DNA from 4 places in the Streptomyces sp. NPDC104371 genome. Region 4 is predicted to be linked to each of the others. Evidence: riboswitches for the same ligand, from Rfam matches in the RefSeq annotation. Region 4 holds a riboswitch; each other region holds the start of a gene.
What was found. Region 4 has a riboswitch for cobalamin ahead of metE (5-methyltetrahydropteroyltriglutamate--homocysteine S-methyltransferase). Riboswitches for the same ligand answer to the same signal wherever they lie in the genome.

Region 1 (4,906 bases), on a different contig from region 4:
CTGGGTTTGTCGGACATGTCAGCCTCTCAGAAGTCCCAGTCGTCGTCGGCGGTGTCCTCCGCCTTGCCCATGACGTAGGAGGAGCCGGAGCCGGAGAAGAAGTCGTGGTTCTCGTCCGCGCCGGGGGACAGCGCGGCCAGGATCTCCGGGTTCACCTCGGTCTCGTCCGCGGTGAAGCGGGCCGGGTAACCGAGGTTCATCAGCGCCTTGTCGGCGTTGTAACGGACGAAGACGGCGACATCGTCCATCAGCCCGAGCGGCTCGTACAGCTCGCCGGAGTACCGGAGTTCGAGCTGGTACAGCTCCTCCAGCAGGTCGTACGTGAACGTCCGCATCTCCTCCTGCCCCGAGGCGTCGAGCTTCTCCAGGCCGCGCTGGTACTTGTAGCCGGAGTAGTAACCGTGCACGGCCTTGTCGCGCAGGATCAGGCGGATCATGTCCGCGGTGTTGGTGAGCAGGGCGTGGGTGGAGAAGTGCAGCGGGAGGTAGAAGCCCGCGTACAGCAGCAGCGACGACAGCAGGGTGGAGGCGACCTTCCGCTTCAGCGGGTCGTCGCCGTAGTAGTACTTCAGGACCGTCTTGCAACGCTGCTGGAGGACGTCGTTGCCCACGGCCCAGCGGTACGCGTCGTCGATCTCCGGGGTGTTGGAGAGGGTGGAGAAGACGGAGGAGTAGCTGCGGGCGTGCACGGCCTGCATGAAGGCGATGTTGGTGTAGACGGCCTCTTCGTGCTCGGTGCGGGCGTCCTGGATCTGGACGATCTCGCCGACCGTGGCCTGGACGGTGTCGAGCATGGTCAGACCGGTGAACACCCGCATGGTGAGCGTGCGTTCGGCTGCAGTGAGCCGCTGCTGCCAGGCGTTCACGTCGTTGGAGAGCGGTACCTTCTCCGGCAGCCAGAAGTTGGCGGTGAGGCGGTTCCAGACCTCCAGGTCCTTCTCGTCGGTGACGCGGTTCCAGTTGACCGGGCGGAGCCGGGCGGCCGGGTCGTGGCGGTAGGCGGGCGGGGTGACCGACAGCTCGGTCAGCGGGGCGGGGGTCGTGGTCATGGTGCGTGCTTCCGGGAGAGTGCGGGCGACTGGCGTCACAGGGTGCAGGACAGGCAGTTCTCGATCTCGGTGCCCTCCAGGGCCTCTTGGCGCAGCCGGATGTAGTAGAGCGTCTTGATGCCCTTGCGCCAGGCGTGGATCTGCGCCTTGTTCAGATCGCGCGTGGTGGCCGTGTCCCGGAAGAACAGCGTGCAGCTCAGGCCCTGGTCGACGTGTCGGGTGGCCGCCGCGTAGGTGTCGATGATCTTCTCGTAGCCGATCTCGTACGCGTCCTGGAAGTACTCCAGGTTGTCGTTGTCCATGTGCGGCGCCGGGTAGTAGACGCGGCCGAGCTTGCCCTCCTTGCGGATCTCCACCTTCGAGGCGATCGGGTGGAGGGAGGCGGTCGAGTCGTTGATGTAGCTGATGGAGCCGGTCGGCGGCACGGCCTGGAGATACTGGTTGTAGATGCCGTGCTCCCGCACGGACTCCTTCAGCTCGCGCCAGTCGGCCTGCGTGGGCAGGGTGATCCCCGCGTCGGCGAACAGCGCCCGGACCCGCTCGGTGGCCGGTTCCCACACCCGCTCCGTGTACTTGTCGAAGTAGGAGCCGTCGGCGTACGCGGTCTTCTCGAAGCCGTCGAAGGCGGTGCCGCGTTCGCTCGCGATCCGGTTCGAGGCGCGCAGGGCGTGGAAGGCGACCGCGTAGAAGTACATGTCGGTGAAGTCGATGCCTCCTCGCTGCCGTAGTGGATGTGCCGCGAGGCGAGGTAGCCGTGCAGGTTCATCTGGCCGAGGCCGATGGAGTGGGAGAGGTCGTTGCCGTGCGCCACGGAGGGCACGGCGTCGATGTGCGACTGGTCGGAGACGGAGGTCAGGCCGCGCACGGCGGTCTCGACGGTCGCGCCGAGGTCGGGGGAGGCCATCGCCGCGGCGATGTTGAGCGAGCCCAGGTTGCAGGAGATGTCCTTGCCCACGGTCTCGTAGCCGAGCGAAGTGTCGTAGGTGCTCGGCGTGTTGACCTGGAGGATCTCCGAGCACAGGTTGGACATGTTGATCCAGCCCGGGATCGGGTTGGCCCGGTTCACCGTGTCCTCGAACAGCAGATACGGGTAGCCGGACTCGAACTGGAGCTCCGCGATCGTCTTGAAGAACTCGCGGGCGCTGAGCGTCGTCCTGCGGACGCGGGGGTTGGCGACCAGCTCGTCGTAGTGCTCGCTGACGGACAGGTCGGCCAGTGGCTTGCCGTACTCGCGCTCGACGTCGTACGGCGAGAATAGATGCATGTCCGCGTTGCGCTTGGCCAGTTCGAAGGTGATGTCGGGGACGACGACACCGAGCGAGAGGGTCTTGATGCGGATCTTTTCGTCCGCGTTCTCCCGCTTGGTGTCCAGGAACCGCATGATGTCCGGGTGATGGGCGTGCAGGTACACCGCGCCCGCGCCCTGCCGCGCGCCGAGTTGGTTGGCGTAGGAGAAGGAGTCCTCGAGGAGCTTCATCACGGGGACGACACCGGAGGACTGGTTCTCGATCTTCTTGATCGGAGCGCCCTGCTCACGCAGGTTCGTCAGCAGCAGCGCCACGCCGCCACCCCGCTTGGACAGTTGCAGCGCGGAGTTGATGCCGCGTCCGATGGACTCCAGGTTGTCCTCGACGCGCAGCAGGAAGCAGGAGACCAGCTCGCCGCGCTGGGCCTTGCCCGCGTTGAGGAAGGTGGGGGTGGCGGGCTGGAAGCGGCCGGTCATCATCTCGTCGACCAGGCGGGAGGCGAGCGCCTCGTCGCCCGCGCCCAGGAACAGGGCGGTGGCGACGACCCGGTCCTCGTACCGCTCCAGGTAGCGGGAGCCGTCGAAGGTCTTCAGCGTGTACGAGGTGTAGTACTTGAACGCGCCCAGGAAGGTGCGGAAGCGGTGCTCATGGGCGTACGCCTGCCGGTACAGGTCCTCCAGGAACTCCCACCGGTAGCGCCGGATCGGCGCCTCCTCGTAGTAGTCGTTCTCGATGAGGTAGTCGATCTTCTCCTTCAGCGACCCGAACTCCACCGTGTTCGGGTTCACATGCTGGAGGAAGTACTGGCGGACGGCCTCGCGGTCCTTGCCGAACTGGATGCGGCCGTCGCAGTCGTACATGTTCAGCAGGGCGTTCAGCGCGTGGTAGTCCTTGCGCGTGCCGACCGACTCGCGCGGGGCCGCGGGGGCCGTGCTTGCCGTGGTGAGGGTGCTCATGCCGCCTGTCGCTCCGCCGTCTGTCGTGTCCAAAATTCCCGCAGTCCTTCCCTCACGGCGCGGACGTCGCGGTCCGTGCCCAGCAGTTCGAATCGGTACAGCTCCGGGACCTGGCACTTCGCCGAGATCACCCGGCCGGCCAGGCAGTGGGCGGCGCCGAAGTTGGTGTTGCCGGAGGCGATGACCCCCCGCAGCAGCGTCCGGTTGGCCTCGATGTTCAGGAAGCGGATGACCTGCCTGGGGACCGCTCCGGAGCGGTCACCGCCGCCGTAGGTCGGCACGATCAGCACATACGGCTCGGTGACCCGGGGCATGCCTTCGCGGTGCGGGTGCACGGGGATGCGTGTGGCGGGCAGGCCCAGCTTCTCCACGAAGCGCTTGGTGTTCTCCGAGACGCTGGAGAAATACACGAGACCGTTCATCGGTCGCCGGCTCCTCTCGCTCGTTCCCGTCTCCGTCCGAGGACCGGGAGGGGAGGAGCGGCGCGGCGCGTACGACGGGACGCCGGGGCGGCGGAGATACGCGGTACGCCTCGCCCGGATCCGTGCGGCTGCCACCTGGCCCTCCCTCGGGGCCTCGGAGCGCGCACGCCGCTGTCCGGTGTGCGCACCGGTGGCAGGTCTTCGGACTCGCGGGCGCGTCTCGTGTTGTACGAGACCCCTACTGGCCGTCGCTTCCCAGGCCCGGTACGTCGGGCCCAGTGCGTATGACGGCGGTCGTTACCGCTCACCGCTGCGGGGCAGTCCCGGACTCTCACCGGGTTCCCTCTTGCGACGCCGAACACAGCAGTGCCCGGCGAACCACCAGCACCGCCAACACTACATCTAGAACTCGGCGAGTGCGCGCATCCCAGATGTTGTGTCAGGAGTGAAACTTAGGTAACCCTAAGTTCTGGTGCGGTCGGACGGGTACCGCCCTCGGGGAGCGCGTCCCGCCCCGGTGCTGGCGCGTGCGCCGGACGCGTTGGATAGGTTTCGACGGTCGCGGGGACATGGCGAGAGGGGCCGGGGCGGGATGGGGCGCGGTGAGCGGGAGGCGGTTGCCGCGGGAGGGCGGCTGTACGAGGCGGCGCAGGCGGTGGCCGACGACCACGGGCGGGCCGTCGAGGCGGTTCGGGCGGCGCTGAAGCCGATCTGCGACACGGCGGCGGAACAGGCGCTGGACGCCATCCCGGTGACCCGGTTGAAGGAGGTCACCGAGGGGCGGCTGAGGCTCGGGGAAGTCGAGCGGAGCGGGCTGCGGTCGGTCCGGCAGGTACTCGACGCCGGTCCCTACCGGTTGCGGCAGATTCCCGGCGTGGGGGAGCGGACCGCCGATCAGGTCATCGCGGCGGCACGTCAGATAGCCGATGCCGTTCGGGAGGCCGTCGCCGTCCACATCGACGTGGACCGGCCGGAGCCGCGGACCACCGCACTCGTCATGGCCCTGCAGGTGCTGGTGGAAGCGGGCCCCGACGCGCGGCGAGCCGTCGACACGGCCGCGGCGCTCTCGGAGCGGCTCGGTCCGCTGCTGGCCGAGGCCAAGCCGGCCGCCGGGCGGCTGGGGATGCTGCTGGCGGGGAAGGCCAAGCGAGTTCGGGCGCTGGAGGCTGTCGCGGAGCTTCGCGGGCTGACCGAGGAGGCGGCGCGGGGCGATGTACCGGAGCTGCTCGCGC
Region 2 (4,906 bases), on a different contig from region 4:
CGACACACGGGCTGACAACCACGGGCGGCCGACCGTTGCCGAACCGGTATACGCGGGACCGAACTGCGGACAAGGTCTTCCCCTCCGCCACCCCGTCACCTACATTTCCTGCCCATCACACAGGTGATCAGCAGGAAGTGGAGCCCCCGCATGTCGGATCAGTCGGATGGGAGCAGAGAGCCGATGGTGACGCCCCTGCGCGTCGTCATCGCACTCTGCCTCGTAGCGCCCTTCGTGGCGATGTTGTGGGTGGGCTCCTACGCCAAGACGGACCCCACGTTGATCGGCATCCCCTTCTTCTACTGGTACCAGATGGCGTGGGTGCTGATCTCCACCGTCCTGACGGTGCTCGCCTACCAGCTCTGGCAGCGTGACCAGCGCGCCCGCGCCTCCCGGAAGGGGGGTGCGTCGCAGTGAAGAACGACGTGAACGGCGTCGCTCTCGGCGTCTTCATCTTCTTCTTCCTGGCCGTCACGGTCATGGGCTTCCTCGCGGCGCGCTGGCGCAAGGCGGAGAACGAGCACAGCCTGGACGAATGGGGCCTGGGCGGGCGGTCGTTCGGCACCTGGGTCACGTGGTTCCTGCTCGGCGGCGACCTCTACACGGCCTACACGTTCGTCGCCGTCCCGGCGGCGATCTACGCGGCCGGTGCCGCGGGCTTCTTCGCGGTGCCGTACACCATCCTGGTCTATCCGCTGATCTTCACCTTCCTGCCCCGGCTGTGGTCGGTCTCGCACCGGCACGGCTACGTGACGACCTCGGACTTCGTCCGCGGCCGGTTCGGCTCGAAGGGCCTGTCCCTGGCGGTGGCGATCACCGGCATCCTGGCGACGATGCCGTACATCGCCCTCCAACTGGTCGGCATCCAGGCCGTGCTGGACGTGATGGGCGTGGGCGGCGGCGAGAACGCGAACTGGTTCGTGAAGGACCTCCCGCTGCTGCTCGCCTTCGGTGTGCTCGCCGCGTACACCTACTCCTCGGGTCTGCGGGCCCCCGCCCTGATCGCGTTCGTGAAGGACACGCTGATCTACATCGTGATCGCGGTGGCGATCATCTACATCCCGATCAAGCTGGGCGGCTTCGACGAGATCTTCGCGAAGGCGGGCGAGAAGTTCACGTCGACGGGTGCGGGCGGGGTGGTCCCGGCCGCGGGCGGTCAGTGGACCTATGCCACGCTCGCGCTCGGCTCCGCGCTCGCGCTGTTCATGTACCCGCACTCGATCACGGCGACGCTGTCCTCGCGCAGCCGTGACGTGATCCGCCGCAACACCACGATCCTGCCGCTGTACTCGCTGATGCTGGGTCTGCTGGCGCTGCTCGGGTTCATGGCGATCGCCGCCGGGATCAAGGTGGACAACGGCCAGTTGGCGATTCCGCAGCTCTTCGAGGACATGTTCCCGGACTGGTTCGCGGGCGTGGCCTTCGCGGCGATCGGCATCGGCGCGCTGGTCCCGGCGGCGATCATGTCGATCGCGGCGGCGAACCTGTTCACCCGCAACATCTACAAGGACTTCATCAAGCCGGACGCCACGGCGGCGCAGGAGACGAAGGTCTCCAAGCTCGTGTCCCTGCTGGTGAAGGTGGGCGCCCTGGTCTTCGTCCTGACGATGGACAAGACCGTGGCGATCAACTTCCAGCTCCTGGGCGGTATCTGGATCCTCCAGACCTTCCCGGCGCTGGTCGGCGGCCTGTTCACCCGCTGGTTCCACCGCTGGGCGCTGCTGGCGGGCTGGGCGGTCGGCATGGTGTACGGCACGGTCGCCGCGTACGGCGTCGCCTCCCCGACCCAGAAGCACTTCGGCGGCTCGTCGAAGGAGATCCCGGGGATCGGCGAGATCGGCTACATCGGCCTGACGGCCTTCGTGCTGAACATCCTGGTCACGGTGGTCGTGACGGTCGTCCTGCGGGCGCTGAAGGCCCCGGAGGGGGTCGACGAGACCAAGCCGGAGGACTACACGGCGGACGCCGGGGACCCGGGCGTCCAGGCCGAGTTGACGGAGGCGGCGCACTGAGCACGCGGTGAGCGCACAGCGCGCGTGACCCGATCGCGGGCCGTCGGACGGACATCCGGCGGCCCGTTGTCGCGCCCGTCCCGCACACTGACCCCGTCCCGCACACTGACCCCATGGACATCTTGATCCGGCGGGCGCAGGCCGCCGAGTACGGCCCCCTCGGGGAGATCACCGCCCAGGCCTACCTCCAGGACGGGCTGCTCGACTTCGGGGACAGCGACCCCTACCTCGGCGTGCTGCGGGACGTGGCCGCGCGGGCCGCCACCGCCGAGGTGCTGGTGGCCGTCGACCGCGACCGGGTGCTCGGCGGCGTGACCTTCGTCCCCTCCGGCGGCCCCATGGCCGACATCGCCGGGCCCCGGGAGGCCGAGATACGCATGCTCGCGGTCTCCCGTGACGCGCGCGGCCGGGGCATCGGCGAGGCTCTCGTACGCACCTGTGTCGACCGCGCACGGGCCGTCCCGGGCTGTGCGCGCCTCGTCCTGTCGACCCAGCGCACCATGCATTCCGCCCACCGTGTCTACACCCGCCTCGGCTTCACGCGCACCCCCGACCGCGACTGGAACCCCGTCCCCGAACTCACCGACGTCACCCTTCTCACCTATGCGTTGACACTCTGACATGCCCCGAGGCCATGGGCTATCTGATCCACTACGACCCATACAGCCACAACATGTGGTGGTGGCATGGCGACCCGGCACAAGATGTATGCTCGTGCTCGCTGTCGCCGCAGGGGAATCCGGTGCGAATCCGGAACTGTCCCGCAACGGTGTACTTGTACGCCTCCGTCCCCGGACGGGGTGGTGTACGAGGTCCAGTCCGAGGACCTGCCGACAGCAGCGCCCGACCGTCCGGTCCGGGCGCCCTGACGTCCGGGCCTCGTGGAATGGGCCGGTGGACGCGACGCGCCCGCACGCGCTCGTGAGCCCGCCTCCGCCCTCTGCCAGGCCCCGTGCCGAGCGAGGGAGAGCCCTACGTGACCATCGCGCCAGCCGAACCGGCTTCAGCGACACTCGCGGCGACCGACGGGACCGACGGTCCCGGTGCCGCCCTGCTGCGGACCCTGACCGAGCTGACCGCCGACCTCCCCGACGCGGACCCCGGCCGGGTGGCCGCCGCCGCGCTGCGGGGCCGCTCCGCGCGGGCGGACGAGGCGGAGCTGCGCGAGCTGGCCACGGAGGCCGCGGCCGGGCTCATCTCCGAGGACCCCGCCTACTCCCGGCTCGCCGCACGGCTGTTGACGCTCTCCATCGCCGCCGAGGCCGCCTCGCAGCAGGTCACGTCCTTCACGGAGTCCATCGCCGTCGGGCACCGGGAAGGGCTCATCGCCGACCGCACGGCCACGTTCGTCAGCCTCCACGCCGACCGCCTCGACGCGCTCGTGGACCCCGCCGGCGACGACCGCTTCGGCTACTTCGGCCTGCGCACCCTGCACAGCCGCTATCTGCTGCGGCACCCGATCACCCGCAAGGTCATCGAGACCCCGCAGCACTTCCTGCTGCGCGTCGCCTCCGGTCTCGCCGAGGACGACACCGCCCACGCCGTGGACGAGGTCGCGGCGCTGTACGCACTCATGAGCCGGCTGGAGTACCTGCCCTCCTCCCCCACGCTCTTCAACTCCGGTACCCGGCACCCCCAGATGTCGTCCTGCTACCTCCTCGACTCCCCCAAGGACGAGCTGGACTCCCTCTACGAGCGTTACCACCAGGTCGCCCGCCTCTCCAAGCACGCCGGCGGCATCGGGCTGTCGTACTCCCGTATCCGCTCGCGGGGTTCGCTGATCCGCGGCACCAACGGGCACTCCAACGGCATCGTCCCGTTCCTGAAGACGCTCGACGCCTCGGTCGCCGCCGTGAACCAGGGCGGTCGGCGCAAGGGCGCGGCGGCGGTCTATCTGGAGACCTGGCACCTGGACATCGAGGAGTTCCTGGAGCTGCGCGACAACACCGGCGAGGACGCCCGGCGCACCCACAACCTCAACCTCGCGCACTGGGTGCCGGACGAGTTCATGCGCCGGGTCGCCGCCGACGAGCCGTGGTCGCTGTTCTCGCCCTCCGACGTGCCCGAGCTGGTCGACCTGTGGGGCGCGGAGTTCGACGCCGCCTACCGCGCGGCCGAGGCGAAGGGTCTCGCCCGCAAGACGATGCCCGCCCGTGAGCTGTACGGCCGGATGATGCGTACCCTCGCGCAGACCGGCCAGGGCTGGATGACGTTCAAGGACGCCGCCAACCGCACCGCCAACCAGACGGCCGAGCCGGGCCATGTCGTCCACTCCTCCAATCTCTGCACGGAGATCCTGGAGGTCACGGACGACGGCGAGACGGCGGTCTGCAACCTGGGCTCCGTCAACCTGGGCGCGTTCGTCGACACCGCGGCGGGTGAACTCGACTGGGAGCGGCTGGACTCCGCCGTCCGTACCGCCGTCACCTTCCTCGACCGGGTCGTCGACATCAACTTCTACCCGACCGAGCAGGCGGCCCGCTCCAACGCCCGGTGGCGCCCGGTCGGCCTCGGCGCCATGGGGTTGCAGGACGTCTTCTTCCAACTGCGCCTGCCCTTCGACTCGCCGGAGGCCAAGGCCCTGTCCACGCGGATCGCCGAGCGCGTCATGCTCGCCGCGTACGAGGCCTCGGCCGACCTCGCCGAGCGCAGCGGCCCGGTGCCGGCCTGGGAGAAGACCCGTACCGCGCGGGGTGTGCTGCACCCCGACCACTACGGCGTCACGCCCACCTGGCCCGAGCGCTGGGCGGCGCTGCGCGAGCGCATCGCCACCGTCGGCATGCGCAACTCGCTGCTGCTGGCCATCGCGCCGACCGCGACCATCGCCTCGATCGCGGGTGCGTACGAATGCATCGAGCCGCAGGTCTCCAACCTGTTCAAGCGCGAGACCCTCT
Region 3 (4,906 bases), 100 kb from region 4:
GCCCGGCCGGTCCGCGACCTGCTGCCCGTTCTCGACGGGGCCTTCCCCACCGCCACGCTGATCGGTGGGAACGGCAGCCTTGTCTCCGTCGACGGCCAGGTGCGGGCGCGGGCCGCGTTCGAGGCCGGTGACCTCGGCAAGCTGCTGATCGAGGCCGACCGGTTCCAGGCGGGCTACCTCGCCGACGGCCCTTGGGACTATGCCTACACCGGTCCGGCCGACCACCCGATCCTCGGCCGCGTCGACCAAGGCCGCCTCGCCCGCCGGGTCGACCTCGCGGACCTCCCCGCCGTCGTGAAGTTCCTCGTGGTCGACGCGACCGACATGGCAGCCCTCGCCGAGGCGTGCCGCGTGCTCGGGATGACCGTCAACCACCACCTCGACGAGGCGATCATCGACTTCGCCCCGGGCACCACGAACAAGTGGGAGGCCCTGACCTCTCTGGGCATCGACCAGTACAACGCCTTCGGCAACGACATCAACGACCTCGACCTGCTGCGCAACGCGCGGCACTCGGTCCGCGTCGGCGCCCACCCCGGCCTGGACGACATCGCCCGTGTCACCGTCACCCCCGACCCGAGCGCCGTCGCCGCCGAGATCTCCAGACTCGCCACAGCGACACCCGCGGCCTGAGCCTCTTGTCTCCGGCTGGTTGCGCATCCACATGAGGACACGGTTGCAAGGGGGAGCAATGAAGCGGAGTGCACTGCGAGCGGTGGCGATCCTGGGCCTGTCAGGGGTGCTCATCACGGGCTGCAGCGATTCCGAAGACGTGAATCGCTCGGACCGGCCCTCGGCCTCCCCTTCGCCGTCGAGTGAGCCGGTCTCAGCGAAGGGGCAAGCCGCCGAGGGTGTGAAGCTCGCCCTTGAGGAGCGAATCTCGACGGATGAGCAGCGGTTCGGTTCGGGCGCGAACTCTCCCTGCTCGACGTCGTCGCCGCAGATGTTCACCGCGAAGTGCAAGGCGGCAGCCGATGCCACATCCGACGCTGCGGGCCTTGCCTTGAGCGAGATCGATGGGCGCCAAGGATTCGCGACGCTCGATTCCGCTGCCCGCAAGATCCAAGCTGCCGTGCGTACCTACGAAACCCTGGGATGCGCCCAGGAGCCGACGCGAGCGGACACCCGTGAGGCATGTCTGGATCCGGCTGCCGTGATCGCGCAGGGGTTCGCGGACCTGCGCAGTGGGGCCAACTTGGGTCTGGCCGGTAAGTAGCTCTGAAGAGAGGGCTGTTGACCGTCAGGGCGGTGGCGGTGACGCCCGCGGCGACCGCACACCGCGTCCGTGCCCACGCCCAGTCGGCCGGGCCTGCCAACCCGGTACAACAGCGCCCGTCGTCGCCAGGTGGTGTGGATCACGGACAGGGCGTCGATCGCATGTGTACCGTCCACCGGGGCACTTGGGCCCCGTGGCGCGTCGAAAGGCAGGGGCGGGGGAGTGGGGCAGAGAGCCTACGGGCAGGTCATGCGAGTCATCGCCTGCGCGCTGATGGTGTGGCAGGTCTGGATGGTGTGGCACATCGCCAGCCATGAGGCGTCCACCGTCCGCTGGACCTGCGACGCGGCCGAAGGCTGCGCCAGCGATCAGTTCGCCGCCGGGGCCTCCTTCGTCGGAGCGGTCTGCGCCCTCGTCCTCGGTCTGCTCTCCGCCCGGTTCCTGCACCGTGCCACGCCCGGCGCGGTGGTCGCGCTTTGCGCCGTCGCCTGCGCTGCCGGTTGGTACGACGCGGTCGCGGACGGCCAGGTCGAGTACGACACCGTCACCGGCTTCCACCTCTTCTTCCCGCTCGGCCGGTTCTCCGTCTCGGGATGGCTCACCTTCCTCTGGTCCGTCGCGGCGGCGGGCTGCCTCGCCGCATGCTGGGGCGCGGCCGTGAGCCTGCGCCGCACCGCCGGGCTGCGCAGGCTCTCCCGCCGTTACGCCACAGCCGACGCGGTGCTGGAGGGCTGGCGGTCGGTGGGCCGCAAGCGCGGCGAAGTCACCGTGGTCTTCGAGGACTTGGCCGGGGTTCGCCACGAGGTCCCCGCCGTCGTGGAACGCGTCGCCCTCCGGCGTGACGTCCTCGCCGTGTACGACACCGACCGCCCCGGCGACCCCGTACGCACCCGGGTCGCCGTACCCCGCCGAAAGCTGCTGCGCCTCTCATGAACCGAAACCGCTCCCTGGCCGCCGCCCGCAGGCTCTTCAGCAGCCCTGTCAGCCTGCTGTCCACCGTCCTCGCGGGACTCGCGTTCGCCGCGCTGGTCCAGGGCGCCGCGCACGGCCCCCGCTGGCTGCTGCTGACGGGGTTGCCCGCGACGGCCCTGGCGCTGGCGGTGTTCGGCAAGGCGGGTGAGCCGTCCCGGTCGGACCTCATGATCCCCGCGCTGCGCTCCGGCGGACCCCGCGCCTTCGCGCCCGCCGTGGTCCACTCGGTGAAGTCCGTACACAAGGAGACCGGTCGGCCCGCCATCGACGGACGGGCACCGGGCTCGGTGTTCGCCTTCGACCTGACCGTGGTGCCCGACGGCCGTCCCGCCTATCGGATCCAGGTCCGTCACCCGCTCGATGTGCAGGGGCTGCTGCACCGGTCGGGGGCGGTAGTCGAGTACGACCCCGAGCAGCCCTGGAGGGTCGTCATCCCCGACAACCCGCCGCGCGAGTGGCTGGCTCGCGCGAGCAGCCTCACCCCGCCCGCCGAGGTGAAGCGGTACGCCACCGGGGTACCGGCCGGCCTGGGGACCCTCGTGGCGAGCGTGGTCTTCGCGGTCGCCCTGCTCGTGCTCGTCCGACTGCTGGGCTGAACCCGCCGTCGGCCCCCGTCCGCACCTCGGACCGACGCCGCCCCACCTCGAACATCCCGCACCGCTGGATTTACTAGGACGTCCAACTATATAGTCGTGAGTACAAGGCCCGCGGTGCAGGGAAGCCGGTGTGATTCCGGCGCGGTCCCGCCACTGTGACCGGGGAGTACGCCGTCGAGCAGGACGCCACTGACGAGCTGGATGTCGGGAAGGCGGACGGCGCGCGCTGATCCGGAAGTCAGGATACCGGCCGCGGGATGTTCCGTGTTGTCCACGAGGATGGAGCTGACACGCATGGCACCGGTGTATACCCACGACCCTGGTGAGCCCGCCGTCTGACGGGGCTTCCGGCCATACGCGATCTCGCGCCCCGGCACCCGTACGCCCCTGCGTCCGAGTGCGGTACCGGCGCGGCCATCCCCGGATCCCTCCTGACGAGAGCAGGCAGTCATGGTCCGCGAGCACGAACGCGCCTCCGTGCGCGAGTTGACCCACTTCATCGGCGGCAAGCACACCCCGGGGACATCGGGTGCCTACGGCGAGGTGTACGACCCCAACACCGGCGAGGTCCAGGCCCTGGTGCCCCTCGCGAACCGCGCCGAGACGGAGGCGGCGATCGCCGACGCCGTCAACGCGCAACGCGCGTGGGGCGAGTGGAACCCGCAGCGCCGCGCCCGGGTCCTGCTGCGCTTCCTTCAGCTCGTCGAGCAGGAGAAGGACGCGCTGGCCCGGCTGCTGTCCGCCGAGCACGGCAAGACGATCGCCGACGCGCACGGCGACATCCAACGCGGCCTGGACGTCGTCGAGTTCGCGGCGGGCATCCCGCACCTGCTCAAGGGCGAGTTCACCGACAACGCGGGCACGGGCATCGATGTCCACTCCCTGCGCGCACCCCTTGGCGTGGTCGCCGGGATCACCCCGTTCAACTTCCCGGCGATGATCCCCCTGTGGAAGGCCGCCCCGGCCCTGGCCTGTGGCAACGCCTTCATCCTCAAGCCGTCGGAGCGTGACCCGTCGGTTCCGCTGCGGCTCGCCGAACTCTTCCTGGAGGCCGGTCTGCCGCCCGGCGTGCTGAACGTCGTCAACGGCGCCCGGGAATCCGTGGACGTCCTTCTCGAAGACCCCCGCGTGGCGGCCCTCGGCTTCGTCGGCTCCACCCCGATCGCCGCGCACGTCTACGCCACCGCCGCCGCCCACGGCAAGCGCGCCCAGTGCTTCGGCGGCGCCAAGAACCACATGATCGTGATGCCGGACGCCGATCTCGATCAGGCCGTGGACGCGCTGATCGGCGCCGGATACGGTTCGGCGGGCGAGCGCTGCATGGCGATCTCGGTCGCCGTGCCGGTGGGTGAGGACACCGCGGACGCCCTGGTGGCCCGCCTGAAGGAGCGGATCGCCGCGCTGCGGATCGGCCGCAGTGACGACCCCGAGGCCGACTTCGGGCCGCTGGTCGGCCGTGACGCCGTGGACCGTGTCCGCTCCTACGTCGATCTCGGCGTCGAGGAGGGGGCCGAACTTGTCGTGGACGGACGGGAGTTCACGCTCGACGGGCACGAGAACGGCTTCTTCGCCGGTGCCTCCCTCTTCGACCGGGTCACCCCGGACATGCGGATCTACCAGGAGGAGATCTTCGGCCCCGTCCTGTGCGTCGTCCGCGCCTCGGACTACGAGGAGGCCCTGCGCCTGCCCAGCGAGCACACCTACGGCAACGGCGTCGCCCTCTTCACCCGCGACGGAGACACCGCCCGCGACTTCACCCGACGCGTGAACACCGGCATGGTCGGCGTCAACGTACCCATCCCGGTACCGGTCGCCTACCACACCTTCGGCGGCTGGAAGCGCTCCGGCTTCGGCGACCTCAACCAGCACGGTCCGGACGCCGTCCGCTTCTACACCCGTACGAAGACGGTCACCTCCCGCTGGCCCGCGGGTCAGCGGGAAGGCGCCAGTTTCACGATCCCCACGATGAGTTGAGCGACCATGACCAGCACCCTGCTCACCGAGGACCAGCAGGCCCTCGTGGAGACCACCCTCGACTTCGCCCAGGACCACCTCGCCCCGCACGCCCTCGACTGGGACCGTGACAAGCACTTCCCCGTCGACGTGCTGCGCAAGGCCGCGG
Region 4 (4,906 bases):
GCAGTTCCACTAGGGCCTGTCGACTGCCAATTCTCGCCTGCTCCAACGGAATTGACAGGCCTCCAGGCCCTCGGCCGAGCGGAGGCGGGCGACCGTCTCCGCCCCCTCCGCTCCCATCCCTCAGGAGAGCCCGATGACCACCACCGCACTCACCCACGACGTCCGTGTCCTCGCCGCCCCCGGTCACCGGCACGACGAGATACTCACCCCCGCCGCCCTGGACTTCGTCGGCCGACTGGCCGCCGCATTCGGCGAGCGGCGCCAGGAGTTGCTCAAGGAGCGCCGACGGCAGGCGCTGCGGCTGGCGTCGGGCTCTCCGCTCGACTTCCCTCTGGTCACCGCCGCCGTCCGCGCCGACCCCGACTGGCGGGTCGCACCCATCGCCCCCGGTCTCACCGACCGCCGGGTGGAGATCACCGGCCCGCCCGACCGCCGGATGACGGTCAACGCGCTCAACTCCAGTGCCAAGGTGTGGATGGCGGACTTCGAGGACGCCACCGCTCCCTTGTGGGACAGCGTGATCGGCGGGCAGCTCAATCTGCTCGACGCCATCGAGCGGCGCATCGACTTCACCACGCCCGAGGGCAAGGAGTACCGGCTGGGCGAACAGCTCGCCACCGTCATGGTCCGCCCGCGCGGCTGGCATCTGGAGGAGGAGCACCTGGAGTTCGACGGCCGCCCGGTACCGGCCGCGCTCGTCGACTTCGGCCTCTACTTCTTCCACTGCGCCCAGCGGCAGATCGACGCCGGGTACGGCCCGTACTTCTACCTCCCCAAGCTGGAGAACCGGTACGAGGCACGGCTGTGGAACGACGTCTTCCTCCTCGCTCAGGAACTGCTCGGCATCCCGCGCGGCACGGTCCGCGCCACGGTCCTGATCGAGACGATCACCGCCGCGTTCGAGATGGAGGAGATCCTCTACGAACTGCGCGAGCACAGCGCGGGGTTGAACGCGGGCCGCTGGGACTATCTGTTCAGCCTGATCAAGACGTTCGGCCACCGCACCGACTTCCTTCTCCCCGACCGGGCGCGGGTCACGATGACCGCCCCCTTCCTGCGCGCGTACACCGAACTCCTCGTGCGCACCTGCCACAAGCGCGGCGCGCACGCCATCGGCGGCATGGCCGCCCATGTGCCCGGCAAGGACCCGGCCGCGAACGAGGCCGCGCTCGCCAAGGTCCGCCTCGACAAGGAGCGTGAGGCCGAGGACGGCTTCGACGGCTCCTGGGTCGCCCACCCCGCCCTCGTCCCCGTCTGCCGCGACGTCTTCGACGGTGTCCTCGGTGACCGGCCCCATCAACTCGACCGCACCCGTGACGACGTCGAGGTCACCCCGGCCGACCTGCTGTCGGTGCGCCGGATCAGCGGCCCGCCCACGCCGGAGGGGGTGCGCACCAACGTCCATGCCGCACTGCGGTACTTCGCCGCCTGGCTGCGCGGTCAGGGCGCCGTCGCCATCGACGGCCTGATGGAGGACGCGGCCACGGCCGAGATCGCCCGCGTACAGATCTGGCAATGGCTGCGGCACCGGGTCATCGACCGCGAGACCGTGGAGCACATCCTCGACGACGAGATCACAGCGCTCAGAGCCGAGTACCCCTGGGCGCCCGCCGACGACATCCGAGCCCTGTTCGAACGCACCGCGATCAGCGGTGAGTTGCCGCTGTTCTTCACCCCCGACGCCTACACCCGCCACCTCGTACGGAAGTCGGAGGCCGCAGCATGAGCGCGGGCATCACCCGCGTCGGCGTGGTCGGCGGCGGCCAGATGGGCGCCGGTATCGCCGAAGTCTGTGCGCGGGCCGGGCTGGACACCGTGGTCTGCGAGGTGGACGCGGTGGCCGCCCGCAGGGCACGGGACCGGGTGGCCGCCTCCCTCGACCGCGCCGTACGACGGGGCAAGCTGAGCCGCGAGGCCGCCGACGACGCGCACGCCCGGCTCGTCTTCACCGGCAGCCTGGACGACCTGGCCGACCGGCACCTGGTCGTCGAGGCCGTCATCGAGAACCCGGACGCCAAGACCGAGGTCTTCGCCGCCCTCGACAAGATCGTCGAGGATCCGGCGGCCGTCCTCGCCACCAACACCTCCTCCCTGCCGATCATGCGGCTCGGCATGGCGACCACCCGCGCGGACCGGGTCGTAGGACTGCACTTCTTCAACCCCGTCCCCGTCCTGCCGCTGGTCGAGGTGGTCACCTCACTGCACACCTCGGCGCGGACGATCGCCGTGGTCGAGGCCTTCGCCACCGGCACCCTCGGCAAGACGGTCATCCGCTCCCAGGACCGGGCGGGCTTCGTCGTCAACGCCCTGCTCATCCCCTACCTGCTCGCCGCCGTGCGGATGGCGGAGTCCGGGTTCGCCACCGCCGCCGACATCGACGCGGGCATGGAACTGGGCTGCGCCCACCCGATGGGGCCGCTGAAGCTCGCGGACCTGATCGGCCTGGACACCGTCGCCTCGATCGCCGAGTCCCTCTACGACGAGTTCCGCGAACCCCTCTACGCGCCGCCGCCGCTGCTCCAGCGGATGGTGGAGGCGGGACTGCTCGGCCGGAAGACCGGCCGGGGGTTCCACCGCTACGACCAGGGCTGAGGGCCCGGTACGGCGAGGGGCGGGAAGCGCGAGTGCGGAGCGTCCCGCCCCTCGCCGTACCTCATTCGGCAGGCACCTTCTCACCTTCCGCATGCTGGACGGCGTTCTTCCATTCGCGGCGCCACCCCGTAGGCTGACCGCAGCAGTTGGTTCGCCCCGTCCGCCAGGCGGGGTGTCGTAAGAGGGAACCCGGTGGGAATCCGGGACTGCCCCGCAGCGGTGAGCGGGAACGACCGCCGTCATACGCACTGGGTCCGACGTACCGGGCCTGGGAAGCGACGGCCATTAGGTGTCCTCCGTCCAGGAGGGCGTGCCCGCGAGTCCGAAGACCTGCCGACTGCCCGCGTACGGACCGTTCCGTGCGCGGACATCCCGGTGACCTCGAGGGCGGGTCGGCGTACACACCAGACGGAACGACCGTGCTTGTGCCGCGCGGGGTCATGGCCGTCCGGTTCGTCATTCCCTTCGCGCTCTCGTCCCGTCTCCGGGATCTCAGGGATTCATCTCGCGAAGGAGATCTCCGTGACAACGAAGTCCGCAGCCGCGGCAGCACGGGCCACCGTGTACGGCTACCCCCGCCAGGGACAGAACCGTGAACTGAAGAAGGCCGTCGAGGGCTACTGGAAGGGCCGCGTCACCGCCGACGCCCTCCGGGCCACCGCCGCCGAGCTCAGGCGGAGCAACCGGCAGCAGCTCGCCGACGCCGGTGTCCACGAGGTGCCGACCGGTGACTTCTCGTACTACGACCACGTCCTCGACACGACCGTCATGGTGGGCGCGATCCCCGAGCGGCACCGTGCCGCCGTCGACGCCGACGCGCTGGACGGCTATTTCGCGATGGCCCGCGGGACCCAGGAGGTCGCTCCGCTGGAGATGACCAAATGGTTCGACACCAACTACCACTATCTGGTCCCTGAGCTGGGCCCCGACACCGTGTTCACGGCCGACTCCACCAAGCAGGTCGCCGAGCTGGAGGAAGCCCTCGCCCAGGGCCTGACCGCCCGGCCCGTGCTGGTCGGCCCCGTCACCTACCTTCTGCTCGCCAAGTCCGCCCCCGGCGTGCCCGCCGACTTCGAGCCACTCACCCTCCTGGACCGGCTGCTCCCGGTGTACGCCGAGGTCCTCGCCGACCTGCGCGCGGCCGGTGCCGAGTGGGTCCAGCTCGACGAGCCCGCCCTCGTACAGGACCGCACCCCGGCCGAGCTGAACGCCGCCGAGCACGCCTACCGCTTGCTGGGCGCCCTCACCGACCGGCCGAAGCTGCTGGTCGCCTCCTACTTCGACCGGCTCGGCGACGCGCTGCCCGTGCTGGCCAAGGCCCCGGTCGAGGGCCTCGCCCTGGACTTCACCGAGGCCGCCGCGGCCAACCTGGAGGCCTTGGCCGCCGTCGGCGGACTGCCCGGCAAGCGCCTGGTCGCCGGTGTCGTCAACGGCCGCAACATCTGGATCAACGACCTGCGGAAGTCGCTGTCCACGCTCGGCACCCTCCTCGGGCTCGCCGACCGAGTGGACGTCGCCGCCTCCTGCTCCCTGCTCCACGTGCCGCTGGACGCGGCGGCCGAGCGCGACATCGAGCCGCAGATCCTGCGCTGGCTGGCCTTCGCGCGGCAGAAGACCGCCGAGATCGTCACCCTCGCCAAGGGACTTGCCCACGGCACCGACACCATCAGCGGCGAACTCGCCGCCAACCGCGCCGATCTCGCCTCCCGCGCGGACTCGCCGATCACCCATGACCCCGCCGTACGAGCCCGCTCCGAGGCTGTGACGGACGCCGACGCCCGCCGCTCTCAGCCGTACGCCGAACGGGCCACCGCACAGCGTGCCCACCTCGGTCTGCCGCTGCTGCCGACCACGACCATCGGCTCGTTCCCGCAGACCACCGAACTGCGCACCGCACGCGCCGACCTGCGCACCGGGCGCATCGACACGGCCGGGTACGAGGAGCGCGTCAAGGCGGAGATCCAGGAGGTCATCTCCTTCCAGGAGAAGACCGGCATCGACGTCCTGGTGCACGGCGAGGCCGAACGCAACGACATGGTGCAGTACTTCGCCGAGCAGCTCACCGGCTACCTGGCCACACAGCACGGCTGGGTCCAGTCGTACGGCACCCGCTACGTCCGGCCGCCGGTCCTGGTCGGCGACATCTCCCGGCCCGAGCCGATGACGGTGCGCTGGACGTCCTACGCCCAGTCCCTGACCGACCGCCCCGTCAAGGGCATGCTCACCGGCCCGGTCACCATGCTCGCCTGGTCCTTCGTCCGTGACGACCAGCCCCTCGGCGACACCGCCCGGCAGGTCGCCCTCGCCCTGCGCG

Region 1: another riboswitch for cobalamin. It lies ahead of nrdI (class Ib ribonucleoside-diphosphate reductase assembly flavoprotein NrdI); the one in region 4 lies ahead of metE (5-methyltetrahydropteroyltriglutamate--homocysteine S-methyltransferase).
Region 2: another riboswitch for cobalamin. It lies ahead of ACZ60T_RS08030 (ribonucleoside-diphosphate reductase subunit alpha); the one in region 4 lies ahead of metE (5-methyltetrahydropteroyltriglutamate--homocysteine S-methyltransferase).
Region 3: another riboswitch for cobalamin. It lies ahead of ACZ60T_RS01370 (CoA-acylating methylmalonate-semialdehyde dehydrogenase); the one in region 4 lies ahead of metE (5-methyltetrahydropteroyltriglutamate--homocysteine S-methyltransferase).

Annotation. Positions count from the first base shown of each region.
Region 1 is NZ_JBVJNF010000002.1:650,338-655,243, reverse strand. It holds gene thiI (tRNA uracil 4-sulfurtransferase ThiI) at 1-17, opposite strand, end outside; gene nrdF (class 1b ribonucleoside-diphosphate reductase subunit beta) at 27-1,049, opposite strand; partial or broken gene nrdE (class 1b ribonucleoside-diphosphate reductase subunit alpha) at 1,085-3,156, opposite strand; gene nrdI (class Ib ribonucleoside-diphosphate reductase assembly flavoprotein NrdI) at 3,249-3,674, opposite strand; cobalamin riboswitch at 3,850-4,072, opposite strand; gene ACZ60T_RS08765 (DEAD/DEAH box helicase) at 4,267-4,906, shown strand, end outside.
Region 2 is NZ_JBVJNF010000002.1:480,206-485,111, forward strand. It holds gene ACZ60T_RS08015 (DUF3311 domain-containing protein) at 151-417, shown strand; gene mctP (monocarboxylate uptake permease MctP) at 414-2,012, shown strand; gene ACZ60T_RS08025 (GNAT family N-acetyltransferase) at 2,126-2,632, shown strand; cobalamin riboswitch at 2,714-2,861, shown strand; gene ACZ60T_RS08030 (ribonucleoside-diphosphate reductase subunit alpha) at 2,989-4,906, shown strand, end outside.
Region 3 is NZ_JBVJNF010000001.1:295,610-300,515, reverse strand. It holds gene ACZ60T_RS01390 (HAD hydrolase family protein) at 1-633, shown strand, start outside; gene ACZ60T_RS01385 (hypothetical protein) at 716-1,216, shown strand; gene ACZ60T_RS01380 (hypothetical protein) at 1,466-2,149, shown strand; gene ACZ60T_RS01375 (hypothetical protein) at 2,146-2,784, shown strand; cobalamin riboswitch at 2,880-3,053, shown strand; gene ACZ60T_RS01370 (CoA-acylating methylmalonate-semialdehyde dehydrogenase) at 3,235-4,758, shown strand; gene ACZ60T_RS01365 (acyl-CoA dehydrogenase family protein) at 4,765-4,906, shown strand, end outside.
Region 4 is NZ_JBVJNF010000001.1:193,196-198,101, reverse strand. It holds gene aceA (isocitrate lyase) at 1-13, shown strand, start outside; gene aceB (malate synthase A) at 134-1,726, shown strand; gene ACZ60T_RS00970 (3-hydroxybutyryl-CoA dehydrogenase) at 1,723-2,592, shown strand; cobalamin riboswitch at 2,723-2,944, shown strand; gene metE (5-methyltetrahydropteroyltriglutamate--homocysteine S-methyltransferase) at 3,115-4,906, shown strand, end outside.